DNA from 3 places in the Brachybacterium sp. 107 genome. Region 3 is predicted to be linked to each of the others. Evidence: riboswitches for the same ligand, from Rfam matches in the RefSeq annotation. Region 3 holds a riboswitch; each other region holds the start of a gene.
What was found. A riboswitch is a leader RNA that binds a small molecule or an ion and turns the genes downstream of it on or off. The one in region 3 is predicted to bind thiamine pyrophosphate.

Region 1 (9,672 bases), on a different contig from region 3:
GCTGACCCCCGATTCGAGCCGCTTCTGGTCCGCGGACACCTACGTCGAGGGCCGTACCCAGCCCAGCCTGGACAAGCAGTTCGTGCGGGACTGGCTCACGTCCCGCGCATCGGGCTGGCACAAGGGCTCCAACACTCCCCCGCCGGAGCTGCCCGCCGAGGTCATCGACCAGACCCGGGCACGCTACATCCAGGCCTACGAGCGGCTCACCGGCCAGTCCTTCTGACCGGGTCCGCCCCGACGATCACCCGGTCGCCCCGGCAGGTCGCGCGCCCGCCCCGTCGAGCCGATGCGCACGGGCTTCGATGCGCACGGGCCTCGGAGCGGCCGCTCAGCAGACCACGAGGACTGCGCCGACGGCTATCGCCACGGCCACCACGAGCAGCAGATCGGCTCGTCCGCACGGGACCGGTCGCCAGATCGTGCGCGGCCCCTCACCCAGCCCCCGGGACTCGAGGGCGAACGCGAGGCGTTCAGCGCTCCGGATCGCGTCGACGAGCAGCGCGAAGGCGCAGGCCACGAGGTGTCGGGGACGGAGCCTGCTCACGATGCCTGCGTCCGTGACGGGAAGACGCGCGCGGTGGGCGCGCGTGATCGTCGCCCAGCGCGACGGCAGGTCGTCCAGCAGCCTCCGGCCGGACAGCAGGGCGTAGGCGTACCGGGCCGGCAGGCGGGCGTGCTGCTGCAGGCTCACCATCGTGCGACGCGGATCCGTGGCCCGGGCCACCGCGAGCGCTCCGAGCCCGATCACCAGAGCACGCAGCGCGAGGGCCGTCCCCAGGACGATCCCCTCCTGCGTGATCCGCACCGGCAGCTCGGGCCACGGCTCATGGCCGGGCCGGCTGAGCACGTTGACCGCGAACACTCCCATGGCGAACACCACGAAGGGCACCTGCGCCCGCAGGAGCGCGAGCGGCCTGATCCGGCATCCGACCAGCGTCGCCACCGAGAGCAGCACGTACAGCACGGCCAGCGGCACCGGGTCGGTCAGGGTGATACACACGAGGCTCAGCGCCGTGAGCAGGCCCAGCAGCACGGTCGGGTTGCGTCGGGACAACCACGCGCGCGGCGCGGCCGACGGGTCTGTCGACGTCTCGGCCGAGCGGACGACCGAGGGGACGGCCGAGGGGACGGCCGCGTCCGCCGCCCCCACCTCGTCATCGCGCTTCGTCCTGCTGGTCTCCGGGGCGGGCGACGCGACGAGCCCGGCCCGACGCAGCAGGTCCGTGTCCTCCAGCAGCTGCGCCGGAGGCATCGGGCCCAGCACCTTGCCGCCGGCGAGGACCGCCACGGCATCCGCCTGCTCGACGGCCCTCAGATCATGGGTGGCCATGACCACGCCGCGCCCGCTCGCCGCACTCTCCCGCAGCAGCCCGAGGACGGTGTCCTGTGCCGCCCGGTCCAGGCCGAAGCCGGGCTCGTCGGCCAGGAGCACCGGACGTCCGGTGAGCAGCATCGCCCCGAGGGAGAGGCGCCGCTGCTGCCCGCCCGAGAGTCGGAACGGGCTCGCCCCGGACCAGTCCGCCAGCGCGAGCCGCTCCAGCATCTCGTCCACCTCGGTCTCCCCCGCGCCGGACGCCCGGAGCTCCCCGATGACGGTGGAGCTGATGAACTGCGCCTCCGGACGCTGGAAGACCATCCCGGCTGCAGCACCCGAGACGGTGCCCTCGAGCGGCGGCTCCAGTCGCGCGAGTGCGGACAGCAGGGTGGACTTCCCGGCGCCGTTGCGGCCGACGACCGCCAGCACCTGGCCTGCTCGTACGTCGAGGTCGACGCCCTCGAGCAGCCTGTGTCCCTCGTACCCGAGCGCGACCCCGTCGGCTCTGAGCAGCGGCCCCTCATGCGACCCCTCGAGCGGCCTCTCGTGCGACCTCTCGAGTGGCATCTCGAGGGTTCTCTCGAGCGATCTCTCGAGGTCGCGGGGAAGCCAGCACCCCTCTGCGCGCAGCGCCGACCCGTGCTGGAGGAGCACCTCGCTCGTCGGCCCGTCGGCGAGGACCCTTCCGGAGCGATCCAGCGCGATCGTGCGCGGAGGGAGGGCGGCGAGGCCGTCGGCGCCCGCCCACTCGTCCAGGCGGTGCTCGACGAGGATCGCTGCGACGTCCCCGTCCTGCAAGGCGGCCTGGATGCTCCGGCGCACCGCGGCGATGCCGTCGGCATCGAGCATCGCGGTGGGTTCGTCGAGCAGGAGGAGTCGGGGCCGGGCGGCGAGCACCGCGGCGAGCGCGGCGCGCTGCAGCTGCCCGCCCGAGAGTGTCGAGGCCTTCCGCGCGACGAGGTCCCCGGCGTCGGCGGCGATCAGCGCCCCGTGCACCCGTTCCCCGATCTGCGCGGCCGGCACGCGACGGTTCTCCAGCGGCAGGGCCACGTCGTCGGCCACATCGGGCAGGCAGACCCCGCTGGCCGGGTCCTGTCCCAGATATCCGACGACGCGTGAGGTCGTGACCACACCGTCGACCACCGGGTCGATCCCGCCCACGCGCACGCTCCCGGTGACGCAGCCGTGCTGATGCGAGGGGACGGCGCCGGCGAGAGTGCGCAGCAACGTCGACTTCCCCGCGCCGCTCGGGCCGAGCAGCAGCACGTGGTCCCCGGCCGCGAGGGTGCCGCTCCACGGCCCGACCCCGTCCCCCGAGGGCAGCACCACCTCGAGCTCCTCGGCCTTGAGGAGCGCGGCGGAGGGGTTCGAGGCAGGGCCCGCCGCGCCCCTCGGCCCGCCGTGGACGGTCTCAGCGGACACGACGCTCCACGGCTGCCTGTGCGTCGAGCGGTGCGGCTCCGATCGCGAAGTCGTCGAGCACGCCCGTTCTCCGCAGGGCGCCGACGATGGTCCTCGCGAGCAGCCCGCCGAGCACGATCCCCGACAGCACCTGCACACCCAGGCGCAGCTCGAGCAGATCCTGCCCGTACCAGCCCATCCGATACGCGGTCCAGAAGAACACGAGCCCGGCGCCGAGGGCGCCCGACGCGGCGAACACGCCCCAGCCGAAACGGCGGTACCTGGTCAGGGCGAAGGGCAGCTCGCTGCCGATGCCCTGCAGCAGCGCCGAGAGCACCAGCAGCGGGCCGACCGGGCTGCCGAGGAACACCACCTCGACGACCGCGGCGATCAGCTCCGCCAGGATGCCGCTGCCCGGTCGCCGGAGGATCGCCACGGCGATCGGCCCCACGAGCAGCCAGGATCCGAACAGGACGTGCTGGGCGAGATCGCCCGCGGGGCCCATGGCGATCGCAAGGCCGTTCCATGCCTGGACGAAGATCCAGTACAGGAAGCCGAACACGACGCCGAGCACGACGACCAGCACGATCTCCCGCAGAGTGAAGCGGGCGCGCCTCCGGGACGGGGCTTCCTGCATCGCGGTCATCGCGTCACCTCGTCCAGGGTGCGCGTCGCGTCCAGGGTGCGCGTCGCGTGCGAGGGGCTGTTCAGCGAGATCGTGAGGTGGCTCGTCACGTGCTGGACGCCGCGTCCCACCAGCAGCCATCCGGCGATCGCCGTGGCCAGGACGTCGCCGACGTCGCCCTCGAGACGGGTCACGAAGTGCTCGGAGCCCCGGAAGGTCCCCAGCTCGCGGGCGTGATCGATCGCCGCGTAGATGTCCCGCATGTGGTCCGGGAGCGTGCCATCGGCGAGCACCTGATCGGCCAGCGGGTACAGAGCCCATTCCGCCGCGGCGTAGCGGCCTGTGCGGCGGGGCTCCGGCACGTCCGTTGCACGGGGTCCGGCCCCGCCGGGCAGCTCGCAGGCCACCTCCCCCGGGCATCCCCGGGACAGGAGCACGGAGATCGTGGCGTGGTGCTCGGTGCGGGCGAGATCCTCGGCGAGATCGATGAGATAGCGCTGCAGGTGCACCTCATGGCCGCCGATGTAGGTGGAGACGTCGCCGGTCTCGCGCACGAGGCCGGTCCCGTCGAGGCGTGAGAGGACGTCGAGCAGGAGCGGCGCGTAGTCGTCCGCCATCACGGCGACGGTCACCCGGGCGCCCACGCCGAACCCGAGCGGCGTCGCCGTGGGATCGGGGGAATCAGCGAGATCAATGGGGTCGACGGGATCGGCGGGATCAGTGGGGTCGGCGGGATTCTCCGGGACTGCGGGCGGGGCGCCGACGGATGCGACACACGCTGAGGTCATGGTCCGTGCCTTTCACGAAGGGCACGGGCACGCGGCGGATCTCGCCCGGCGGAGCTTCCTGCGCCGGCATGATCCGGGTCAGGTTCTACGGTCGGAGTTGGAGAACTCCCTCTCAGCCCGGCCTACCGGACTCCCGTGCACGGGGCCACTGTAGACGGGACCGCGGGCTCACCGACGGCCACGTTCACAGAACCCGTCGCCCGGGCCCTGGAGCGGTCGCGCGCGGCTGATACTTTCGGGGCCGGAACTCCAGGAGGGGAGCACAAGGATCGTGGGAAAGATGCAGATCCACGCCATTGCCGACGATGTCTTCATGGTCTCGGGGATCGCCTCGAACTGGACGCTGGTGCGAGAGGGCCGTGACCTCACCCTGATCGATGCGGGCTATCCGAAGGATCTGGGCGCCGTGATCGCCGCCGTCGAGCACATCGGGAACAGGGTGGAGGACATCCGGGGTGCCTTGATCACTCACGCCCATGTCGACCATGTGGGCGCTCTCCCGCAGCTGCAGGAGATCCATCGATTCCCGCTCCACGCCCATGAGCACGAACTGCCCATGCTCCGCGGCGAGGCCCATGAGCAGGCCACGGCCGCGGACGTCCTGCCGCAGTGCTGGCGGCCGCGCACGGCGCTCTGGACGCTCACCCTCCTGCGCGCCGGTGCGCTGTCCTCGATCCGGCTGCCGCAGACGCAGGCCGTGAGGACCGGTACGGCGCTGGATCTCCCGGGGGCCCCGGTCGCCCTGGCCTGCCCCGGGCACACCTCGGGCCACACCATCTACCACCTGCCGAGGGCAGGCGTCGTGCTCACCGGCGACGCGCTGATCACCGGGCATCCCGTCACCTCGCGCGTCGGGCCGCAGCTGCTGCCGGCGCTGACCGCCCACGATCCGGTCGGGCTCTACGACACCCTGGGCAGCATCGCGCAGATCGACGCCGACACCCTCGTCCCCGGTCACGGACCGGTCTGGCGCGGTCGGATGCGGGCAGCCGTCGCCGAAGCGCGCGCCTCGGCAGCGCCCGTCTTCACACGCCCTCGGCCCTGACCACCAGGTGCCAGGACGGCGGGACCGGCACCTTCCGTTCAGAGCTCAGAGCTCAGAGCTCGACGACGCCGTCCTCCGGCCAGTCGCGCACCTCGGTGCCCTCGGGCGAGAGCGCACCGGACTGGCGCAGGTAGATCGACCGGCCGCCCTCGCTGGCCACCGCATCGTGGACCGGCAGAGCCAGACGCGGGCGCACCGCGCGCAGGAAGTCGATGGTCTCGGACATCTTGGACCACGGCGCCACCACGGCGAAGGCCAGGGCGTCGATGCCGTGGAACTCCTGCAGGGGCTCCAACGAATCCCCCGTGATCCCGAGCTGCGGCCCGCCCCCGGCGGAGAGCACGAGGCCCACGTTGCCCACGCGCGGGATGTCGGGATGGATGATGGCGTGCTGACCGCCTGCCGCGACGATCCGCAGCGCCTCGCGACCGTCCAGTGCTGGGAACTCATGAGCCTCGCCCGCGCTGAGCGGCAGCAGGCGCTCGGTCGAGACCGCGGCGCCGTCCTCGCTGCTCTCGGCGAGCTGCGCGGCCGTCTCCGGCTCGGCGATCACGACCGCCTGCGCGCTCGCAGCCAGGACGTGGTCCAGCAGGCCGCGGTCGAGATGATCAGGATGCTGATGCGTGACGGCGACGGCGTCGACGCCCGCGAGCACCTCGGTGCCCAGCGTTCGCACGGCCTCGCCGCTGAAGATGCCGGGGTCCACGAGAACCCTCCGCCCGGCCATCTCGACGAGCAGGCAGGAATGGACGAGGTGACGGATCTTCATGGCTGCCTCCGGAGTCTGCGGAATCGGGTGCCCCCACCGTACGACCACGGGACCACCACGCCAATGCCCTGCAGATCCGGCTCGGTCTCCCTGCGGAACCGGTTCGAGTTTCCTGCGGAACCGGTTCGAACCCCCGGCGGATCCGGTTCGCGTGGGCACTGCCCCGCCGACGGGCCACGGCTCGGTACGATGGGGGCGTCGGCACCGATCCGTCGGTGAGCCCGGGATCCATTCCCGCCCCGCCCTGCAGATTCATCCCGTCCGGCCCGCCCCCGAGCGCGGCCGTCGTCCTCCAGGAGAACGCCCATGCCCCGCGTCGTGGTCCATGTCATGCCGAAGCCGGAGATCCTCGACCCCCAGGGCAAGGCCGTCGCCGCAGCCCTGCCCCGCCTGGGCTTCGAGGGCATCAGCTCCGTGCGCCAGGGCAAGCGGTTCGAGCTCGAGGTCGAGGGCGAGGTCACCGACGAGGTGCTCGCCTCCCTCCGCGAAGTCGCCACCACCTTGCTGTCCAACCCCGTGATCGAGGACGTCATCGCCCTCGAAGTCGAGGACCCTGCCGCGGAGGGCCAGGCCTGATGCGCGTCGGTGTGGTGACCTTCCCGGGCACGCTGGATGACCGCGATGCCCTGCGCGCCGTGCGGATCGCCGGCGCCGAGCCGGTCGCGCTGTGGCACGGCGACGACGGCCTCTCCGACGTCCAGGCGGTCGTGCTGCCCGGCGGCTTCTCCTACGGCGACTACCTGCGCGCCGGGGCGATCAGCCGCTTCGCGCCGGTGATGGAGAAGGTCGTCGATGCGGCCAACGGCGGCATGCCGGTGCTCGGCATCTGCAACGGCTTCCAGGTGCTCTGCGAGACGCACCTGCTCCCGGGCGCGATGATCAAGAACGCTCACCGCTCGTTCATCTGCCGCGACCAGCCGCTGCGGGTCGAGAACACGCGCACCGCGTGGACCTCCGACTACCAGCAGGACCAGGTCATCCGGGTCCCGCTGAAGAACCAGGACGGCCAGTACGTGGCCGACGAGCACACGCTCGCCCAGCTCGAGGACGAGGGCCGCGTGGTGTTCCGCTACGCCGCCGGTGCGACTCACGGGCCGGCCGGTTTCGAGTCCAACCCCAACGGTTCCCGCAACGACATCGCCGGCGTCACCAACGCCGCAGGCAATGTCGTGGGCCTCATGCCCCACCCCGAGCACGCCGTCGAGGCAGGCTACGGACCCGACGAACCCGGTGCGGGAACCCGTACCGGCACTGACGGCCTGGGCATGTTCACCTCGGTGCTGCGCAGCCTCGTCGCCTGAGGCGCAGCTCGTCCGGCACCGGGACCGGCTGCTGGCGTCAGACGCGGCTGATGAAGTCTGACGCGGTCGGAGGCGTCAGACGCGGTCGGCGGAGAGCACCGTGAAGCGGCGGTCGCGGGCTCGCTGACGCACGGGACCGACGCGACGCTCCACCTCGGTGCGATAGCGCAGGTGGGAGTTGTGCACGAACCACAGCTGCCCGCCGGGTCGCAGCACCCGCGACGCGGCGTCGAGCAGACCGTCCACGAGCGTCGCATCGATCGCGGTGCCATCGTGGAAGGGCGGGTTCAGCAGCACCAGGTCCAGGCTGCGATCGGGAACCTGGGAGAATGCATCGTCCCAGGCCAGTTCTATGTTCTCGCGCTCGAGAGCATTCGCGGCGAGGGTTGCCCGGGTGGAGGCGACGGCGTCGGCATCCTCATCGCTGCCCAGCACCGAGGCCTCGGGCAGCGCGGCAGCGAGGTACGAGGTCATCAGCCCGTTCCCGCAGCCGAGATCCGCAGCGGATCGCACCGCGGACTCCTCGGTGGCGAGCTCCCCGGCGGCCACGGCCCGGTCCAGCGAGGACAGCAGCAGGAGGCTGCCCGCGTCTGCCCCGGCCCCTCCGAAGACAGTGCCGACACCGCGCAGCGACAGGGGCTGCTGCTGGCCGCGCACCGAGAACCGTGTGGTGCTCTCGATGGGCGTCGGCCCGGCGGTCTGAGTCCGCAGGCCGGTGCCGATGAGCGCACGGGACTTCCCGATGCCGCGGCTGGCCCGGACCTCGGTGAAGAGCTTCGCGAGCACGTCGTTCTGGGAACGGGTCATGTGCTTGACCCGGCCACCGGCGATCAGCTCGAGGCCACCGCCTCCCCGGCCCCGTGCCGCCTCGGCCAGCCGACGGGCCCGGTCCTCCAGGGCGTGCAGGGACTTCGGCAGCCGCATCAGCACCATCTGGTGCCCCTCGACCATCGCTGCGGCCTCGCCGAGCTCGACGGGCTCGGGTCCCGCCGGGAGCAGCAGGCGGCCAGCCTCGAGCTGCGCCGCGAAGCGCTCCTGCAGGGCCGCGGCCAGCACCCTCGACGAGGTCCAGCTGAGCACCTTCGCCTCCGCGTGCTCGGCGACGGCGGCGAGCGCGAACGCGGTCAGCTCGCCGGTCGCGTCGTCCACCACGATGATGTCGCAGGGGCGGCCGATGCCGGACTCCTCGGCCGCGGCGATGATCACGCGGTCGGTCTGGTCCGCGCCCCGAGGGGTCTGCGGTACATCCTGGCTCGTCGTATCCAGGGACATCGCGTTCGGAGACATCCCGTTCGGGGACGTCGCGTTCGGGGACGACGTCGCGGGCTGCGTCGGCGTTGAGGGCGTCGCGGCGCTGTCGTCGGTGGCGGGGGTGTGGGGCACGGGATCAGTCCTTCGAGAGGCCGACGCGGCCGCGGGAGCGCAGCCGGCCGTTGGGGAGCATGGGGGCGGGCAGAGCCGCAGGAGTATGGGGAGCGAAGGGGCCGAACTGCTCGGCATCGGCCGCGAGGCCGCCTCTGTCGCGGGCCGCCGGGTGGATCGGGGCCTCGTCGAGCGTACCCTCCACCCCGATCTCCGCCTGGTAGCGGGCGCGGAACTGCGCGATCTCCTCATGGGTGCGACCCACGAAGTTCCACCACATGAGGATGTCCTCGCCCAGCGGCTCCCCGCCCAGGAGCATCACCCGCAGGTCCTCGCCGTCCTCGGCGTGCAGCTCGAGATGGTCGGCGCCGTCGGGCAGCACGGCCAGCTCGGCACGACCCACCGGGCTCTCGAGGTCCGCGACGACAAGATGCGCCGCGCCTCGGTCCACCAGCACCCCGTGCTCGTGCGCCGGGTCCAGATCGATGCGCATCCGGCGCCCGGCCCGCAGCTCGATCTGCACCATGGTCAGCTCGGTGTCGGCGACCAGGGGGCTGGTGTCCTCGAGCACGGTCCCGTCCTCGTCGGCCGCCCGGAAGGTTCCCATCCCCACCCGCACGCGCAGCGTCGAGGTGGTCTGCTCGACCGGGGTGTGCACCGCGAACTCCTGCTCGCGGAAGCGCGCGCGGTCCGGCAGGGCGTACCAGAGCTGCACGCCGTGCAGCACGGTGGTGTCGAGGGTGGAGAACTCCGAATGGGAGATGCCGGAGCCGGCCACCATGAGGTCCACGTCGCCGGGTCGCACGAGGGCGTGGCTGCCGATCGAGTCGCGGTGCGTGATCGCGCCCTCGAACAGCCAGGAGACGGTGGCCAGGCCGGTATGGGGATGGCGTGCGACCTGCATGCCGTCGCTCGCGGAGACGTCGTCGGGGCCGAAATGGTCCACGAAGCACCAGGCGCCGATCAGCGAGGTCCGGCGGGCCGGCAGCGTGCGGTGCACCGTCATCCCGCGCGGTCCTCCGAGCGGCACCTCACGGGGCTCGAGCAGGGCGAAGTCCTCGAA
Region 2 (9,672 bases), on a different contig from region 3:
CCGCTGCCAGAGCATCCGCTCCCGCCGCGCGACCTGGACCCGGGAGCACCCGGCGGCGCCCTGGGCACTCGCGGAGCGTCCGTAGACTCCCCGGATGAACACGTCAGGTCGGATGGGCACCTCGGGCCCTGCGCCTCTCCCTGTCCTCGCCGACGGCCTGCTCGCCGTCGGCGACGGTCACGAGATCTTCTGGGAGGAGAGCGGGAACCGCGACGGCGTGCCCGTCCTCTACCTCCACGGCGGGCCGGGCGGTCGCCTGAGCCCCGGCTACCGACGCAGCGCCCCGGCCGACCGGGCTCGGATCATCGGCCTCTCCCAGCGGGGCGCGGGACGCTCCACCCCGTCGGCCGGAGACGTCGGCGGGACCGATCTCTCGGCGAACACCACAACCCACCTCGTCGCGGACCTCGAGCTGCTGCGCGAGCACCTCGGGATCTCTGCCTGGATCGTCGAGGGCGTCTCGTGGGGGAGCACCCTGGCGCTGGCCTACGCCCAGGCGCACCCGGAGCGGGTGCTCGGGGTGGTGCTGTTCGCGGTCACCAGCACCAGCCGTCGGGAGGTGGACTGGATCACCGAGGGGATCGGGGCCGTGTTCCCGGAAGGGTGGGACGCCCTGGCCACCTTCGCCGAGCGGCACACCTCCTACTGCCGGGCCACGGGACAGCGCCTGGTCGAGGCCTATCGTCGGCTGCTCACGCCCAGCGACCCCGATGCTGACCCGGCACTCGTCGACGCCGCCGCGGAGGCCTGGATGACCTGGGAGGACGAGCACATCCGGATCGGCACCGGCGCGGTCGAGATCTCGCGCCCGCAGGAACCGGCCGACGAGCAGCAGCGCGTCGAACGTCGTGCGTTCGCCCGTCTGGTCACCCACTACTGGGCGCACGACGGCTTCGTCGCCGACTGGGCGGTGCCCTGGGGCGCGGAACCGGGCTCCGGACTTCTCGGCGGGATGCCCCGTCTGGCCGGGATCCCGGGCGTGCTGATCCACGGGAGGCGAGACGTCTCCGGCCCGGCGATCACCGCCTGGGAGCTGCACCGGGCGTGGCCGGGCAGCGAGCTCGTGATGATCGAGGACGAGGGCCATGGCGGCCCGCGCATGGTGGAGCAGTGGCGCGCGGCGATGGCGCGACTGGTCGCGCAGAACTCCTGAGCGGGGTCAGCGGCGCCCACCTGCGGTCACGAGCATCTCGATGCTGCTTTCCGAGACCGCTCCGAGACCGGCCTGTGACCGGCTGTCCCGTACCGTGTCGCCATGACCGCAGCACCTCGCGCCCCCGACACCCGCCTCCGGCTCCAGCGGTCGGCTGTCGCCGACATCGATCCCCGCACGCTGTACCTGCTGGCGAAGCTGCGCCAGGACGTCTTCTCGATCGAGCAGGAGGCCACCGATCCGGACCTCGACGGCCGGGACCTGGAGCCGACCACGACCCTGCTGTGGATCGAGGTGCCGGGCTCCGAGGCGGACGCCGCGGGACTGGAGGGGGAGCCCGCCGCGCACGTGCGGGTGCTGCGGGAGAGCGATGGGTCGATGCGCATCGGGCGGATGGCGGTGCGGGCGCAGGAGCGTCGCGCGGGATTCGGTGGCCGCATCATGCGCGCCGCCCTCGATCTCACCGCTCAGCTCGCCCCGGAGCAGCCGGTGCACATCGACGGTCAGGCCTACCTCGAGACCTGGTACCAGGGGATGGGCTTCGAGACCGTCGGGCCTGTGTTCCTCGAGGCCGGGATCGAGCACGTGCCGATGGTGTTCCGCCACCCGAGCGACTGAGCCGCAACCCACCTCGACTGAGCGTCAGCCCACCTCGACTGAGCGTCAGCCCACCTCGACCGAGCGTCAGCCCTGCTGCTCGAGCAGCGTGATGATCTCCGCACGCTGGAAGTACTGGGCGGTCTCGCGGGCGCTGGGGGCACCGAGATCGGCGTCGGCCCCGGCCTGCAGCAGCGTCTGTGCGACGTCGGTGTAGCCCTTGAAGGCGACGCCCGCGAGCGGTGACTGACCGCGGTCGTTGGCCAGGTCCACATCGGCACCGCGGGCCGCGAGCTCAGCCACGAGCTCTGCATGCCCGTGATAGGCGGCGAGCATGAGCGGGGAGTTGCCGTCGCCGTCGCGCAGGTCCACCGGGGCTCCCTGGTCGATCAGCGGCAGCAGCTGCGCGGAGTCCCCGCGTCGGGCGGCGTCGAGCATCGACTGGGCGAGCGCGACGACCGCCTCGTCCTGTGCTGGTGTTTCCTCCGGCAGCGGCCCGGGACCCTCTGGGTTCTGGTTCATCGCCCCAGGCTACGGCCACCACCGGCCCGTGTCGCCTCAGCGGGTGACGAGCAGTTCGGCCAGCAGCGGCCAGACCAGGACCCCGATCGCGAGCAGCAGCCCGAGCACGTCGGCCCGGCCGAACCGGCTGGGCTCCGCCCAGGTGCGATGCGTCGCGGTCGCGAAGCCGCGGGCGTCCATCGCGAGCGCCTGCTGCTCCGCGCCGCGCAGCGTGACCACCAGCAGGGCGAGGGTCGCGCTCGCGAGCAGCCGCGGCGAGGCCGCGGAACCGAGCCCGCGCTGGATGCGGGTGCGGACGATGATCTCCCACTGCCGGCCCAGGTGCCCTGCGCGCACCAGCGCGACCACGGCGGCGGCGACCGGCCGGGCGGGAAGGCGCAGTCGACCACCGAGCGCGTCCCCGAGGGCGGTGGCCTCGACGCTGCCCAGCGCCAGCACGCCCGGGGCGACGAACACCGTGATCCGCGCGGCCTCCCGCAGGCCCAGCAGCCACGCCGGTCCGGACAGCGCGGGGGCGTCGCCCAGCAGCGCCGTGGTCCAGGCGAGGCCCGCGGCGGAGAGCAGGATCGGGGTGAGACGGAGCGCCGCCCCCCGCACCGAGCGCACGGCCAGCGGCGCCAGCACCACGATCGGCACGAGGGCGAGCAGCCCGCCCTGCCAGCTGTGCACGGCGAAGGAGCCGATCGCGGCGAGGATCCCGATCAGGCTCAGCGTCAGCGGGTTCAAGGCGTCGGCCGGGATCCGCCGGCGGGGGACCGGGGGCAGCTCGTCCTGCGCGGTGCCCGGCAGCACAAGACGGTCGTCGGCCCGCGCGATCAGCTCCGGGTCGTGGGTGGCGACCAGCACGGCGCAGCCCCGTCGGCTCGCCTCGTCCAGCAGGTCCAGCACGGCACGTCGGCGGCGGGCGTCGAGGCCCACCGTCGGCTCGTCGAGCACCAGCAGGGACGGCTGCTGGGCCAGGGCTGCGGCGATCGCGACGCGGCGCTGCTCCCCGCCGGAGAGCCGGGAGGGATGGGCCCGGGCGAGAGGGGCGAGATCGGCGCGCGCGAGCAGCTCGTCGATCAGGTCCTCGTCGTCCGCCCAGGGGGAGGCCAGCAGCTCGTCGCGCACGGTGGTGGCGACGAAGGAGTGCTCGGGGTCCTGGGGGACCGACGCGATCTTCTCGCGCGGCGGGCGGGCCACGGTGCCGCTCTCCGGGGCACCTGCCCCGAGCAGCGTGCGCAGGAGAGTCGTCTTGCCCGCCCCGCTGGGACCGGTGAGCACGGTCAACCGCCCGGCGTGGACCGCTAGATCGACCGGCGTGCGGAGGCCGCGCTGCGGCACCGTCACCCCGTGCAGTGATGCCACCGGAGCACCTTCGGGTGCCTCTGCCGGGGCCCCGTGCTGCGGTGCAGCCGACGTCGCGACGTCCTCCAGCACCCCCGTTTCGACCAGCACCCCCGCCTCGACCAGCACCTCCCGCTGCTCCCGCAGCACCTGCTCCGGGGCCCCGTCGGCGAGGATCCGGGCCTGCGGTCCCAGCACCACCAGGCGGTCGACGTGGGGGAGCCAGGGGTCGATGTGGTGCTCGGCGAGCACGAGGGTGCGGCACTCGGCGGCCTCGAGGATCGCCGTGCGCACCTCCTGCGCGGTCGCGGCGTCGAGCATGCTCGTCGGCTCGTCGAGCAGCAGCAGATCGGGACCCAGCGCGAGCGACCCGGCCAGGGCGATGCGCTGCTGCTGCCCGCCGCTGGCATCCAGCGGGGCGCGGGAGGGGTCCAGGTCCACCCGGGCCGACGCGAGGGCGTCCGCGGCGCGACGGTGGATCTCCGGGCGGTCCAGGGCGGCGTTCTCGGGGCCGAAGGCGGCATCCCTCGTGATGCTCGCGGCCACCAGCGCATGGGCCGGGTTCTGCAGCAGCAGCCCGCGCTCGCCGGGTCGATGCGGGGGCGGGACGAGCCCGCCGCCCTCGCCGGTCTCCTCGTCCAGCAGACCCGCGAGGGCGCGCAGCACCGTCGACTTGCCGCTCCCGCTCGCCCCGGCCAGCAGCACCCGCTGGCCGGGAGGGATCACCAGATCCAGCCCGGCGATCGTCGGCTCCCGCCGGGTGAAGGGACGCCAGGTGAGGCCCTCCAGCGCCACTGGAGAGATCGGGGTGATCGAGCTGAACGGGGAGAGCGGGGTGATCGGGGAGCTCGCCGTCTCAGGCCTCGGCGATGCGGGCATGCTCACGTCCGGAGGGCAGGGAGTCCACCGCGCCGGTCGCCGCCAGGGCGCGGGACGCCGCCCAGCCCAGCACGCCGCACAGCAGCGCCCCGGAGACCAGGAACGCTCCCAGCATGGCCAGGGAGAACGGCCAGCTCATCTCGGGATAGTAGGCGACCTTCTCCCAGCCCCATTCCAGGACGGCGGCGAGCAGCCCGCCCAGGATCGCGACCGGGAGCGAGAAACGGCGGTAGCGGGTGAGCAGGAAGGCGAGCTCGACGCCGCCGCCCTGCATCAGGCCGGAGATCGCGGTGCCCCAGCCCCACTGGCTTCCCAGCAGCATCGAGAGCACCGCGGCGAGCAGCCCGGCGAACAGGGCCGCGCCCGGCTTGCGCACGAGCAGCGCGGCGAGGATTCCCGGCAGGAACCAGATCCCGGCGAGCAGCCCCTCGGCCGGCTTGAAGGCGGCGGTGAACGGACCGATCAGCGTGTACAGCTGCGCGTATCCCAGGTAGGCGACCCCGAAGGCCGCCCCGATCAGCACGGTGACCATCAGATCGAGGGTGCGGAAACGCGTCATCACTTCTCCTTCCATCTGCACGGAAGGGGCGCACAGGACCGGTGGCCCCGCGCGGATGTCCCGACTCCCTACGCCGGTGCGAGCCGGATCAGGTTCGAAGGTCTGCGCAGGTTCGCGCACTCTCAGCACCGTGGCGGTGCTCCCCTGTCAGTGGATGACCCCGCCAGTCTAGCCGTCTCACCGACGGGCGCGGATCGCCTGGTCGATCGCGGCGGCGGTCGCCTCGGTGTCCACGGGGGAGATCACATAGTTCGTCCCCGAGCGCCCGACGATCTCGACCATCTTCCCTGCGCGGGTCACCAGCAGCCGGTACGGCTGCTGCGCCTGGCCGGTCGTGTAGATCTTCCGGCTGCCGACGGGGGTGAGCTCCGCGGCCGTGGACGCGGAGGCCCGGCCCCGACGCCAGCCGTACCCGCCGAGCGTCACCCCGACCGTGGAGGCCCCCAGCGTGCGGTACTGCACGGTGCGGAAGTCCGCCAGCGGCCAGGGCTTGCGCGGCAGGAAGCCGCCGAGGCTCACTGTGAGGCCGCGCTCGTCGACCACGAACCGCGCATGCTGACCCATCCAGGTCCACAGCGTGAGCAGGACGAACAGGAACGCGATCAGGAGGCCGGCGGCCACGCTGCTGCGCGAGGACATCAGCAGCGTGGCGATCACGCCGGCCAGCACCGTCAGGCCGATGCGGGTCCAGCCGATCCGGGAGGGCCGGGTGGTGCCGACGTAGAACGGGGCGTCGGGCCTCACAGCACGCCCGTCGAGAGGTCGATGATCACCAGATCGTCACCCGGTCCTCGGGGGCGCGGTACATCCCGTCGCCCTCGCGCACGTCGAAGGCCTCATGGAACTCGGCGAGGTGGCCCACCACCGTGTTGCAGCGGAACTCCATCGGGGCGTGCGGGTCCACGGCGAGGCGACGGATGCCCTCCTGCGGGCGGTTCATGCCGCGCCACACGGTGGCCCAGGACAGGAACACCCGCTGCAGGCCGGTGAAGCCGTCGAGCTCCGGGGCGTCGGCGCCGGAGGTCGCGAGGTACGCCTTCACGGCGATGGACAGCCCGCCCAGATCGCCGATGTTCTCGCCGATGGTGAGCGCGCCGTTGACACGATGGGAGTCGTCGAGCTCGCGCGGGGAGAGCTCGGAGTACTGGGCGATGAGGGTCGCGGCGCGCTCGTCGAACGCCTCGCGGTCCTCCGGGGTCCACCAGGAGGCGAGGTTGCCGTCGCCGTCGTACTTCGAGCCCTGGTCGTCGAAGCCGTGTCCCACCTCGTGGCCGATCACGGCGCCGATGCCGCCGAAGTTCACGGCGTCCTCGGCCTCGGCGTCGAAGAAGGGCGGCTGCAGGATCGCGGCGGGGAACACGATCTCGTTGCGGCCGGGGTTGTAGTACGCGTTGACCGTCTGCGGGGTCATGTGCCACTCGGTCTCGTCGATCGGGCCGCCCACCTTGGCGTACTCGAACTCGGCGTCGAAGCGGCGCGAGGCGCGCACCGTCGCGACCAGATCGCCGGGGACGATCTCGAAGCCTTCGTAGTCGCGCCAGGAGTCGGGGTACCCGATCTTCGGGGTGAACTTCTCGAGCTTCGCGAGCGCCTTCTCGCGGGTCGCCGGAGTCATCCACTCCAGCTGCTGGATCGAGCTGCGGTAGGCGTCCATGAGGGCGTCGACCAGCACGCTCATGCGCTCCTTGTGGGCGGGTGGGAAGTGACGGCTCACGTACTCCTTGCCCACGGCGAAGCCCACGGCGCCCTCCACGAAGGAGACGCCGCGCTTCCAGCGCTCGCGCAGCTCCTCGGCGCCGGAGAGCACCCGCCCGGCGAAGGCGAAGTCCTCCTCGACCAGAGCGGCGGGCAGGTAGGGGGCGTAGCCGGAGACCGTGTGGACGGAGAGCCAGGTGCGCAGCACGTCGAGGTCCTCGCCGGCGAGCAGCTCGGCCGCGGCGGAGACGAACTCCGGCTGGCCGACGGAGACGACCTCGAAGGCCGTCGTCGGGGCGCCGGTGCCCTCGATGAACGCGTCCCACTCGAAGGAGGGGGCGAGCTCGCGGCGCTGGGCGGCGTCCATCGGGTTGTAGGACTTCTCGCTGTCGCGCAGGCGCACCACGTCGACGTGGCAGGCGGCCAGGCGGGTCTCGAAGTCCATCACGGCGGCGGCGAGGGCGGCGGCGTCCCCGGCGAGCAGCCCCTCGCGGCCCGGCAGGCCGCCGAGAGCGGCGAGGTTCGCGAGATGGGCGACGTAGGCCTCCCGGATCTCGGCGTAGTGCTCCTCGCGGTAGTAGGACTCGTCCGGCAGACCCAGGCCGCCCTGGTGGAGCTTCACCTGGTAGCTGGTGGAGTCGTGGTCGTCGGTCCAGACGTAGGCGAGCAGGGCGCTGGCACCGGAATCCGGGGCGGCCATGGTGCGGGTGATGGCCGCGAGGTCCGCGCTCGCGCCGATCGTGGCCAGCAGCTCCTCGAGCGGCGCGATGCCCGCGCTCTCGATCGCCTCGGTGTCCATGAACATCCGGTACAGGGCGCCGACGCGGGCGTGGTCCGTGCTCGGCACGATCCCATCGCTCAGGTCGCTCTGGTCGCTCGCGTCGCCCGTGCTGTCGCCCAGATCAGCAGCGGCCTCTTCGATGATCTCGCGCACCCGCTCCTCGGAGAGGTCCCGCAGCTGGTGGAAGGCGCCGTCGCTCGAGCGATCGGCGGGCATCTCGTGGGTGGCCAGCCAGTGTCCGTTGACATGGCCGAAGAGATCGTCCTGGAGGCGGATGTCGGGGTCGATCTCGGTGAGGGCGAGTCCCGAGCGGGTCGGTTCGGTGGGTGCAGCGGTCATCATCGGCTCCTGCGTGGTCGAGGGGTGGAAGAACTGCGGATCAGAGAAGGATTTGAGAAGGATCAGAGAGAAAGATCTGAGAAGGATCAGAGGGTGATCAGGCCCAGCGATCCGAGCGCCAGGGTGAGCAGCCCGATCGTGAGCGGGGCGTACGCCCAGGGGGTGCGGGCCCGCTCTGCCGGGGAGCGTCGTTGGAGCACGAGGGTGGACAGACCAGAGGCGATCGAGAGGACTGCCGTGCCGATCACCAGCACGGGGGAGAGGATCACGAGGACTGTCGCCCCGACCTGGAAGGTGACGGTGCCGACGATGTCCAGCAGGCGCATCAGCATGGTCGAGCGGGCGCCCACGCGCTCGTTGAGCAGTGTGGAGACGGCGTCCTTGGACCAGTCCGAGGGGCGGGCGATGCGACGCCGTGTGGAGACGGTCTGAGCGGTGGCCAGGGCGATCCAGACGAGGGCGGCACCGGCGCCGATCCACACGCCGAGCTCGGCGCGGATGTCGCCGGGCCAGAGCAGCAGGGCCAGCAGCACGGCCGCGAGGCGCAGGGCCTCCTCGACGCCGCTGCGCACGGCGAGCAGGCCGGGGTTCACAGCCAGCTGCGTGCGGGTGCGGGCCACGAACAGGCTGGTCGCGACGAGGGAGGCGAGGTGGCCGGCGCCCAGGGCGATGCCGAGCAGCAGGACCACCGGGCTGGTGGGCGCGAACGGCAGGATCGCGATCAGCAGGAGCACCCCGATCACCGGGATCACCAGCGCGAGCACCGACAGGCTCTTGACGAGGTCCCGCACGAGGTCCGCCCCGGTGGGCGGGTGGTCGTGACCGGTGTGATCATGCGGATCGGCATGGGGATCGGCATGGGGATCGGTATGCGGATCGGCGTGGAGATCGGCAGGGGAGTCGGCAGGGGCATCAGCGTGGGGATGAGCCTGCTGATCGGCGCGGTGCGGATCAGTGGATCCGGGGGTGCCGGGGGTGTCGGTCATGGAGCTCCTTCGAAGTCCTCACCAGGGTACTGGGGTCAGGGTGCCCCAGGACGGTGTGGAACGATGATCAGGTGATGATCAATGCCGCACCGCACACGGAGACGGGCCTGACCCCTGAGCAGCGTCGGCGCGCCGCCGGTTCCGTGATCGCCGCGGCCACCGGGGATGCGCTCGGCGCCCCCTATGAGTTCCAGGCCCCGGTGGTCGAGTCCGAGGACATCGACATGATCGGCGGCGGCATCCTCGACTGGCAGCCGGGGGAGTGGACGGACGACACGTCGATGGCGATCGTGGTGCTGGAAGCGGCGGTCTCGGCCTCGGACCGCCATGACCTGCGGGTCGAGTCCGCGCAGGACCAGATCGCCCGCGAGTGGTACTCCTGGTCGCTGGGCACTCCCGATATCGGTGCGCTCACCTCGCAGGTCATCCGGCGGGCCACCGACCGCGCCCGTACCGAGGACCACTACGCCCCGCGGGCCCGCGACTTCCGAGCGGCGGCGATCTCGGCGTACGAGGAGCTGGAGGCCTCGGCGGGCAACGGTTCGCTCATGCGCACCCATGCCGCGGTGATGCCCTATCTGCTGGCCTCGGACGACGACGCAGCCGCGGGAATCGACGCGGTGTGTCGTCTGACACATGTCCATCCCGATGCGACCGAGGCCTGCATGCTGTGGGGTTTCGCGGTGCGACACGCGGTCCTCACGGGCGAGATCGACGTGCGCCGCGGCCTGGATCGGCTGGATGCGGAGCGCCGGGACCTGTGGACCTCGCGGATCGAGGAGGCCGAGCGGGGCACCCCCGCGTTCTTCCGACGCAACGGCTGGGTGGTCGGGGC
Region 3 (9,672 bases):
TCCGGGGTCGATAAGCGGTCCTCGCTGCCGGCGAGGCTCAGCACGGGCAGTTCCCTCTCGGAGAGATCGTTCGCGCAGTAGGAGCCCAGCAGCAGGAGGGCATCGGCGTCCGGCGCGACCTGGCAGGCGCGCACCCCGCCCGGGGAGTGCCCGCCCACGATCCAGGTGCCCACCTCGGGCAGGTCGGCGGTGAACGTGTCCAGACCGCGCCGATCGAACAGCGACAGGTGCAGCCACGGCTTCACGACCACCACGGTCATGTTCTGTTCGGTCCGGAGGACCCGGTCCCCGCGGGCTGCAGGATCAGTGAGGCACTCGACTCGGTGACTCTGATCCCGGAGTCCTCGAGGACCTGCCCGACCGGCTCCGGCTCCGCCTCCATGATCTCGAACCGGCTCCACACCAGGAGCGCTGCGACGGCGAGCACCACGAGTGCGAGCAGCACGACGAGCAGGCGGAGCGCCCAGCGGCGGGCCGGACGGGCGGTGGTCATGGACCCACGGTAGGGCACCCGCGTCTCGACCACGTTCTCGATCTCGTCCTCGCCGGGCCGGCCCGCCGGATGCCGTCAGCCATCGCTCCCGGAACCCGCGGGCAACGACGGGTCCGGCAGGTACACGGTGCCGCCCGCCTCGCGGAACTCGCGAGCCTTCGCCTCCATACCGGCCCGGGCGATCTCCGCCTGCTCCGCGGCGTCGCCGTAGGTGTCGCGGATGTCCTGGGACAGCCGCATCGAACAGAACTTCGGGCCGCACATCGAGCAGAAGTGCGCGGTCTTCGCGGGTTCCGCCGGCAGGGTCTCGTCGTGGTACTCCTGCGCGAGCTGCGGATCCAGGGACAGCCCGAACTGGTCGCGCCACCGGAACTCGAAACGCGCCTTCGACAGGGCGTCGTCCCGGGCGATCGCCCCGGGATGCCCCTTGGCGACGTCGGCCGCATGGGCCGCGATCTTGTAGGTGATCACCCCGGTCTTCACGTCATCGCGATCCGGCAGCCCCAGATGCTCCTTGGGAGTGACGTAGCAGAGCATCGCGGTGCCATAGCGGGCGATCTCCGTGGCGCCGATCGCCGAGGTGATGTGGTCGTACGCCGGGGCGATGTCGGTGACCAGCGGACCCAGCGTGTAGAACGGCGCGCCGTGGCACAGCTCCTGCTGCCGCTCCACGTTCTCGCGCACCAGGTGCAGCGGGATGTGTCCGGGCCCCTCGACCATCACCTGCACATCGTGCTCCCAGGCCCGCTCGGTGAGCTCGGCGAGGGTGTCGAGCTCTGCGAACTGGGCGGCATCGTTCGCGTCGGCGAGGGAGCCCGGCCGCAGCCCGTCGCCCAGCGAGAAGGACACGTCGTAGCGGGCGAAGATCTCGCACAGCTCGTCGAAGTGCTCGTACAGGAAGTTCTCGCGGTGATGGGCCAGGCACCAGCCGGCCAGGATGGACCCGCCACGCGAGACGATCCCGGTGACCCTGTTCGCGGTCAGCGGCACGTACCGCAGCAGCACCCCGGCGTGGATGGTCATGTAGTCCACGCCCTGCTCGCACTGCTCGATCACGGTGTCGCGGAAGATCTCCCAGGTCAGCGCATTCGCCTCCCCGTCGACCTTCTCGAGCGCCTGGTAGATCGGCACCGTCCCGATGGGCACCGGAGAATTGCGCAGCAGCCACTCGCGGGTGGTGTGGATGTCGTCCCCGGTGGACAGGTCCATGACCGTGTCCGCGCCCCAGCGGGTGGCCCATTCGAGCTTGGAGACCTCCTCGGCGATCGACGAGGTCACCGCCGAGTTGCCGATGTTCGCGTTGATCTTCACCAGGAAGGCCTTCCCGATGATCATCGGCTCCGCCTCCGGATGGTTCACGTTCGCCGGGAGGATCGCGCGGCCTGCGGCGAGCTCGCTGCGCACCAGCTCGACGTCGCAGTTCTCCCGCAGGGCGACGTAGCGCATCTCCGGGGTGATCTCGCCGCGCCGGGCATAGTGCATCTGCGTGACCCGGGTGCCGACGGGGGAGCGCAGCGGGGCGCGACGGGCACCGCGCCATTCGGCGCTAGCCTCGCCCCGACGCACGGCGCCGCGGCCGTCATCGGCGAGGGCGCGGTCTCGGCCCGCGTATGCCTGGACGTCACCGCGCTCGGCGATCCAGGTCTCCCGCATCGGCGGCAGCCCCACCTCCGGTACGCAGCCGGGACCGGCAGTGCGGTACACCGCCAGAGGAGGGTTCGCCGTGCCGTCGGGGGCATCGTCCTGGAGGACCCGGGTGATGGGCACACGGATGCCATGGGCAGGATCCTCGAGCACGTCGAGGCGGTGGGTGGGGTAGTTCTCGGGTCGTGCGAACTTCTCAGGGCGTGCGGACATAGCGCTGCGCTCTCCTTCTTCCTTCGCCGGCATTATCCGGGGCAGGTTCATTCGGTACTCGGACAGCGACAGTCCGATCTCAGCCCGTTGCATCGGGCACCCGAGGGATCGGCGACGATAGTAGCACCCGTCTCGACCGTGAGGATGCTCGAGCGGCTCGCCGCTGCCTCCCCTCGCGGTCGCCGGCCGCGAGGGGAGGCAGTGGATCTGGTGTGGCGCGTGCGAACGGTCCGGACTGCGATCCCGGAGTGGGGGAGGTGGGCCTGGTCGGCGACGAGGTGCCCTGCCCGTCGGCCTGGAGCGTCAGGACGGTCGAGCGTCCGCGCAGGCAGTGTTGGCTACGCTGGGAGTCGCGGCGCTGCCACCCCGGCGCGACCCTCCGTGGAAGGCGGCCCCATGACCCTCACCGACCTGCTGGACGCCCTCGATTCCGGCCAGGCCATCCCGGCGAACTCCCCGTTGCACGCGGTCATGCACGCCACCAGCCAGGAGGCGCTGAAGGTCACCGGAGAGCTCAACGGCGGCTATCACGAACCCTCCCGGGTGCGAGAGCTGCTCGCCGAGCTCACCGGCCGTGAGATCGACGAGAGCGTCACCCTGTTCCCGCCCTTCACCTCCGACTTCGGCAAGAACATCCACCTGGGCAAGCGCGTGTTCCTCAACGCCGGCTGCCGCTTCCAGGACCAGGGCGGGCTGCACATCGGCGACGACTGCCTCATCGGGCACAACACCGTGATCGCCACCCTGAACCACGATCTCGCCCCGAGCCGCCGCGGCGACCTCCACCCGGCCCCCGTGACGATCGGGAACAACGTGTGGATCGGCGCGAACGTGACGATCCTGCCCGGCGTCACCATCGGGGACGACGCCGTCATCGCCGCCGCCTCCGTCGTCACCAAGGACGTGCCGGCGAAAGCGCTCGTCGTCGGTTCGCCGGCCCGGGTGATCAGGACCGTCGAGGACTGAGAGCTACGCGCCGAAGGCCGTCGCCTCGCAGCGACGGGATGGCACCCATCAATTGGCGGGTGCCCCGCTACCTTGGGGCTTATGGCTCTTGAATTCCAGCGTTCGACGATCGCGGCTGTGCGCGCCGCGCTGCCCGAGCACCAGGTGATCGAGAAGCCACCCACACCGGCGTGGCTGAACCGGCCCGGATCGACCGACTGCGGAGACGCGTGGCCCCTGGTGAGAACGATCTACCGCCAATTGGCTGCGGCGGACCTCCCGGAAGTCATGCCCCCACGGGAACGGCGCAGCCTCGATGCAGTCATTCTCGGCCCCGACGGGCACAGCCGCATTCTCGAGGTCGACGAGACACAGCATTTCAATGAATTCCGTGCGCTCACCCTTCAGCCCTACCCGGCCTCTGCACGGACCGCGTTCGATCGACAGGACTGGATCGATCGCTCGCGGGCCAAGACGCGGCTCGAGGGCGGCGGTTTCGGGGCGCGGAAGCCTCCGCTCTTTCCTGGCCAGCACGGCCGTCATCGGCAGCGGGCGTTCCGTGATGCGCTTGCTGATCTGCTTCCGCCCCTCCATGGCTGGGAGCCGACGCTGCGCATCCACCACGGCGAAGCACAGAGCTGGATAGACGACGTGGACGCCCCGGGGCGGATGCGAGAGCTGCTCGCCGAGAAGCTGCCTCGGGAACAGAACTCCTAGGAAGCACCCCGGGCGTTGACTGCGGCGTCGCCATCGGTGGACGACACTGAGGGAACCCACCGCCTGCCACCGAGAGAAGGACCGCACCATGCCCGTCGAAATGGGACTCTGGCGAATCGATGGAGATCGACCCCGTCGACTTCCGGCTGCGACCCTGCCCAGCGAGGCGACCCTCGAGGACTTCCTGGAACATGACCCATCCCTGCTCGGAACACCGCTGCTGGTCATCGGCCGACAGGTGCGCACCCCGTACGGAAAGTTCATCGATCTGCTCGCGATCGACGTCGACGGCAACCTGCACGTCCTGGAGCTGAAAAGGGACAGGAGCCCGCGGGACGTCGTCGCCCAGGTTCTCGACTACGGATCCTGGGTGACCACCTTGACCCGAGAGGAGGTCATCGATCTTGCGAACGATCACCTCGAGGCTCCGTTCGAAGCGGCATTCGCCGACACTTTCGGCGACTCGCTCCCGGACGAGGTCAACGTCGAGCTGCAACTCACCGTGGTTGCGACAGAACTGGATTCCAGCTCCGAGCGGATCGTGAACTACCTGCGCGACTTCGGCGTCCCGATCAACGCGGTGTTCTTCTCCTACCTCCAGGACGAGGATCGCCACTATCTCGCCCGCTCCTGGCTGGTCAGCCGCGAGGAGGGCCCATCGCTCGCTGTCGGTAGCGGACGAAAGAGCAAGCGGGCGGACTGGAATGGTCTGGACTGGTTCGTCGCTTTCGGAGAGGAGTCCGGGAGCCGCAACTGGGAAGACGCACGCCACTATGGATTCATCTCTGCGGGAGGCGGCGTCTGGTACTCGCGAACACTGCGGGCGCTTCCGCTCGGAGCGCGGGTCAACGTGCATATACCCGAATCCGGGTATGTCGGCATCGGAACCGTCATCGGGGAGGCGGAAAGATTCGACCGCGCGAAGACCACGATCGAAGGAGAGCAGGTGCTCCTCTCTGATCTCCAGCTCGCAGGCCGCTACTCCCATGGCCCAGGTACGGAGCAGGACGACGACATGGCCGAATGGGTCGTGCCCGTGCGCTGGCAGACCGCGGTGCCCCGTGAACAGGCCTACTGGACCAAGGGCATGTTCGCCAACCAGAACAGCGCCTGCAAGCTCCGCCAGGAGTTCACACTGGAGCGCCTCGCCGAGCACTTCGGCGTGGAGGACGCATAACGGCTGCCATCTGCGACATGGATCGGGTACGCCGAGACGACGTGGGCTCACGTCCATCGGGGCGGGCCGACAGCGCGGCGTGCACTCCTTATCGCCCCGCCTGCCCTGCCTGCTGCCGGTACTGCCGCGGCGGCATACCGCACGCGGCGGTCACGTGGGCGTAGAAGCTGCTGAGCGACCCGAATCCACTGCGCTCGGCGATGTCGGCGGTGGGCAGCGCGGTGGTGATCAGCAGGCGCTGCGCCTCCGCGACGCGGCACATCGTGAGGTACTCGCCGATGGTGGCGCCGACGGTGTCCCGGAAGACGGTCATCGCATGCGAGGGCGTCAGATTGGCGGCGCGCGCCACGTCCTCCACACTGAGCGCGGAGCGGTAGTTCTCGATCACGAACTGCGCCATCGCCATCATGTGGTCGATGCGCTCCGGCGGCACCCGACGGGAGCCGCCCTCACGGAACGCGCTGGCCACGGGACTGATCTGGGTGCCGGGCGAATCCGGATCGTCGGAGGAGCACGGGATCCCTGGGGAGCGAGGCCCCTCGTCGGCCCCTGCGCCGTCCCGCGCCGGTGCCGCCTGCAGGATCCTGCGCAGCATCGCCTGGATCTCCAGCAGCGCGACCGCGGAGCCGCCTGCCGTCTCGTACTCTGCGAGCCAGGAGGGGATCATCGATTCCATCCGCGCCCGCACCAGCGCCGAATCGGTGACCACCGGCCAGGGCTGCAGCAGCGCGCCGAGCTCCGCCTCCGGCAGGTTCCAGCCCATCACCGTGCTCACCGGGACGTGCACCCAGCACACGTCCCCGGCGCGGGAGTCGACCAGGCCGTGAGGCTGCGCCGCCCAGAACATCGCGACCTGCCCCTCGCGCACCACGAACGGCCGGCCCGCGAACACATAGCGCAGCTCGCCGCGCAGCACCACGTTGATCTCGACGTCGTTGTGACGATGCATCGACTGCATCGTGGGCGGATCGCCACGACGGCACCACAGGGCGGGCGCCATCGTCTCGACAACGGGTTCGGTGAGGGAATGGGCGGGCATGGGCCCACAGTAGGCGCAGATCGAAGGATCCTGGAAGAACATCGCAGAATCAGGCGAGACGTCCTGGTGCCTGGCTACCTAGCGTGGACCCATGACCCAGAGCGCCTTCCTCACCCACCCCAAGATCACGATCATCGGAGCCGGCGGCTTCGTGTTCCCGTTCCGCCTGATCGGCGACATCCTCAGCTTCCCCGCCCTGCGCGACGCGACACTCACCCTGATGGACGTGCGCCCCGAGAAGCTCGGCCCTGTCGCCGCCGCCACCCGTGAGCTGATCGCCCACCACGGTTTCGGCGCGACCGTCGAGGAGACCGGCGACCGCCGCGCGGCGCTGGACGGCGCCGACATCGTCATCATCACCTTCCAGGTGGGCGGCCTGGAGTCCTACGAGCACGACGTGATGATCCCGCGGAAGTACGGCATCGACCAGGCCGTCGGTGACACCGTGGGCCCCGGCGGGGTGTTCCGCTTCCTGCGCTCCGTGGGCGCCTACGACGCGATCATCGACGACGCTCTCGAGGTGTGCCCGGAGGCCACCTTCATCAACTACGCCAACCCCATGGCGATGGCCACCAGCTATCTCAACGCCCGGGGTCTGCACGCCGTGGGTCTGTGCCACAGCGTGCAGGGCACCACCCGCATGCTCGCCCGCACCCTCGATGTGCCCTATGACGAGGTGCGCTACCGCTGCGCCGGCATCAACCACCAGGCCTGGGTGCTGGAGTTCTCCCGCGGCCGCGAGGATCTCTACCCGCAGCTCCGCGAGGCGATGAACGCACGCCACCTCCGAGGCCGCGGCGCCGCGGACCTCGCAGGGGACGACGGCGACCACAGCGAGGCCGCCGAGCAGTCCAACGTCTACGAGGGCGGCAACGAGCAGGTGCGCACCACTCTCATGAACGCCTTCGGCTACTTCGAGACCGAGTCCAGCCACCACGCCTCGGAGTACCTGCCCTACTTCCGTAGGACCCCCGAGCTCACCGAGTCCTACATCCCCGAGCGCTGGGACTACTTCGAGATCTGCTCCGCGCACGACGACCAGGGGGACATCGACACGCAGCTGCAGCAGCTGAAGGCCGAGCTCGCCCCGTCGGTCGAGTACGGCGCCAGCATCATCAACTCGATCGTCACCGGGGTGCCCAGCGTGGTGCACGGCAACGTGCCCAACAACGGTTCCCTGATCACGAACCTCCCGGCCGACGCCTGTGTGGAGGTGCCCTGCCTGGTCGACGCCAACGGCGTGCAGCCCACCGCGGTCGGCGAGCTGCCGCTGCAGCTGGCCGCACTGAACCGCACCAACGTCAACGTGCAGACCCTCGCCGTGCAGGCCGCGCTGACCGGGAACCTCGAGAACGTCTATCACGCCGTCGCGATGGACCCGCTGACCGCCGCCCAGGTGACCCTCGAGGACGCTCGCGCCATGACCGACGAGCTGCTCGCCGCCCACGCGGATCTGCTGCCGGAGTCCTTGCGGGCCTGAGCACCCGCAGTCGCACGGTGCGATCAACTGCGGACTGACCGTCATAGCCAGCTGGACGGCTCAGCGTGTGACCGGTGCGGACTCTGCGGACTGGCGGTCGAACTCCTCGAACGTGCTGGTCAAGGGTCCGGGGGAGTCATCACAGAAGAGCAGGTCCAGGCTCCCGGCCGACTCGCGGGCAGAGTCGGCAGAACGCGGGAAGAGATCGGCCTCGTACGCGGCGAGGGCTTCCTCCGTGCTGCCGGCGTTCTCCGTGATCGCCAGGGCGAGCTGAGCGCCGTCGTACATGGCGAGGTTGGCGCCCTCGCCGGCGAACGGGGACATCACGTGCGCCGCGTCGCCCAGGAGCGTGGTGCCGGGTGTCCGCTCCCAGGAGTGGCCGACGGGAAGGGCGTGGATGCGGCGCGGCGTCAGCGGGGTGTCCGCGTGGGCGATCAGGCCGCGCAGCGCGTCGTCCCAGCCGTCGATCCGGGCGAGGAGAGCCGTCTTGGAGGCCGCGATGTCGGCGAAGTCGATCGTGTCGATCCAGCTCTCCGAGACGCGCAGGCCCAGATAGACGTGCAGGGTGTCATCGATCTCGCGGTGGCCGAGCACGCCGGTCGGGCCGTTGAAGGCGAACAGCATGCCCCGGCCCATCGCCGCAGCTTCGGCGGGGTGTCGCTCGTCGGCGTCGAACAGGTCGGCCTCGACGAAGGAGATCCCGGTGTAGACGGGGTGGGCGCCGGACATCAGCGGACGGACCATGGACCAGGCGCCGTCCGCGCCGATGAGCAGGTCGGTGGTGATCGCCTCGCCGTCCGTGAACTCGACCTCGTGCCGCCCGGGGAAGCCGTCCACCGTTCGCACCGCGCAGACCTTGCGACCCCAGTGAACAGTACGGGCGGGCAGGGAGTCGAGGAGGATGTCGCGCAGCTGGCCGCGGTCGACCTCCGGGCGGATGAGCTGACCATCGTCCGCCTCGTCACGCAGCACCGTCCCACGGTGGTCGAGGATGCGCATGGCTTCCCCACCGCGATGGATGAGCGGGGTGAACTGCTCCCATAGGTCGGCGGCATGGAGTGCCCGCTGCCCGGTGTCGTCGTGGATGTCGAGCATGCCTCCCTGAGTGCGGGCGTATCGGCTGGCTTCCAGCTCGAACACCGCAGCCTCGATCCCTCGGGCGTGCAGGACACGGGCTGCGGTCAGGCCGCCGAGACCGCCACCGATGATGGCGATCGGGAAATGCGTTGTCATGGTGAGTCCTTCGTGGTCCGGGTGCGAGTGATGTCGGGTGCAGCGATTCAGGCGTGGTCGCCCGTGCCGTCGGTGGTGGGAGTTGCGGTGATGCCGGCGACCAGCGCACGGATGGCCCAGGTGGTGCGCTGGCTCGGCGTGCCCGAGATGACCGTCTCGGCGTGCGCGGCGAGGTGAGGGGTCACCTGCGGATCGGCCGACGCGACGGCTGCGGCCAACGCGTTCTCATCGTCCGCTTCGCGCTCGTCACCTCCGATGTCCTTCGGCGCAGGCGGGCTGTGCTCGGCGGCCGAGGACGTGACGTACTGCAGCAGCAGGTCCACACCCCAGGCCGCTCGGCTCGGAGCGATCGAGCCTTCCAGCAGCAGGCCCAGGAGCTGGTCGTACAGCCGCAGGGCATGGGGGCCGGTCGGGCGCAGCATCAGTGCGGACCGGGCCAGGCCCGGGTAGGCGTACAGCACCTCGGAGTACCCGGCGAGCAGCGACTCGAGCCGGGTTCGCCAGTCCCCGTGTGCACCGGGTGCCAGCGTCCCGATCAGCTCGTCCAGGACGGCTGAGTGCAGGTCTGCGGTGTTCGCGACGTACACGTACAGCGACGCAGGGCCCGTGTCGAGGGCTTTCGCGACGCGTCGCATCGTCGCTTTCTCCAAACCCTCGCGACGCATGATCTCGATCGTCTCCGCGACGGCCCACTCGCGGGACAGGGCGGGCTTGGCCGGGCGCTCTCGTCG

Region 1: another riboswitch for thiamine pyrophosphate. It lies ahead of ACT3UL_RS10065 (YkoF family thiamine/hydroxymethylpyrimidine-binding protein); the one in region 3 lies ahead of thiC (phosphomethylpyrimidine synthase ThiC).
Region 2: another riboswitch for thiamine pyrophosphate. It lies ahead of ACT3UL_RS13455 (ECF transporter S component); the one in region 3 lies ahead of thiC (phosphomethylpyrimidine synthase ThiC).

The regions. Positions count from the first base shown of each region.
Region 1 is NZ_JBQSYW010000007.1:128,408-138,079, reverse strand. It holds gene ACT3UL_RS10080 (phosphoribosylaminoimidazolesuccinocarboxamide synthase) at 1-226, shown strand, start outside; gene ACT3UL_RS10075 (ATP-binding cassette domain-containing protein) at 332-2,740, opposite strand; gene ACT3UL_RS10070 (ECF transporter S component) at 2,730-3,365, opposite strand; gene ACT3UL_RS10065 (YkoF family thiamine/hydroxymethylpyrimidine-binding protein) at 3,362-4,132, opposite strand; TPP riboswitch at 4,171-4,279, opposite strand; gene ACT3UL_RS10060 (MBL fold metallo-hydrolase) at 4,413-5,177, shown strand; gene ACT3UL_RS10055 (MBL fold metallo-hydrolase) at 5,230-5,946, opposite strand; gene purS (phosphoribosylformylglycinamidine synthase subunit PurS) at 6,253-6,522, shown strand; gene purQ (phosphoribosylformylglycinamidine synthase subunit PurQ) at 6,522-7,247, shown strand; gene ACT3UL_RS10040 (class I SAM-dependent methyltransferase) at 7,323-8,630, opposite strand; gene ACT3UL_RS10035 (pirin family protein) at 8,635-9,672, opposite strand, start outside.
Region 2 is NZ_JBQSYW010000012.1:84,037-93,708, forward strand. It holds gene ACT3UL_RS13430 (Fpg/Nei family DNA glycosylase) at 1-85, shown strand, start outside; gene ACT3UL_RS13435 (alpha/beta fold hydrolase) at 95-1,153, shown strand; gene ACT3UL_RS13440 (GNAT family N-acetyltransferase) at 1,256-1,771, shown strand; gene ACT3UL_RS13445 (ankyrin repeat domain-containing protein) at 1,838-2,272, opposite strand; gene ACT3UL_RS13450 (ATP-binding cassette domain-containing protein) at 2,309-4,477, opposite strand; gene ACT3UL_RS13455 (ECF transporter S component) at 4,455-5,036, opposite strand; TPP riboswitch at 5,085-5,192, opposite strand; gene ACT3UL_RS13460 (hypothetical protein) at 5,214-5,780, opposite strand; gene ACT3UL_RS13465 (M13 family metallopeptidase) at 5,806-7,851, opposite strand; gene ACT3UL_RS13470 (hypothetical protein) at 7,938-8,837, opposite strand; gene ACT3UL_RS13475 (ADP-ribosylglycohydrolase family protein) at 8,912-9,672, shown strand, end outside.
Region 3 is NZ_JBQSYW010000014.1:89,705-99,376, reverse strand. It holds gene ACT3UL_RS14570 (alpha/beta hydrolase) at 1-260, opposite strand, end outside; gene ACT3UL_RS14565 (hypothetical protein) at 257-493, opposite strand; gene thiC (phosphomethylpyrimidine synthase ThiC) at 569-2,350, opposite strand; TPP riboswitch at 2,352-2,462, opposite strand; gene ACT3UL_RS14555 (sugar O-acetyltransferase) at 2,747-3,316, shown strand; gene ACT3UL_RS14550 (hypothetical protein) at 3,398-4,012, shown strand; gene ACT3UL_RS14545 (hypothetical protein) at 4,101-5,189, shown strand; gene ACT3UL_RS14540 (helix-turn-helix domain-containing protein) at 5,278-6,228, opposite strand; gene melA (alpha-galactosidase) at 6,320-7,708, shown strand; gene ACT3UL_RS14530 (FAD-dependent oxidoreductase) at 7,769-8,941, opposite strand; gene ACT3UL_RS14525 (TetR/AcrR family transcriptional regulator) at 8,989-9,672, opposite strand, start outside.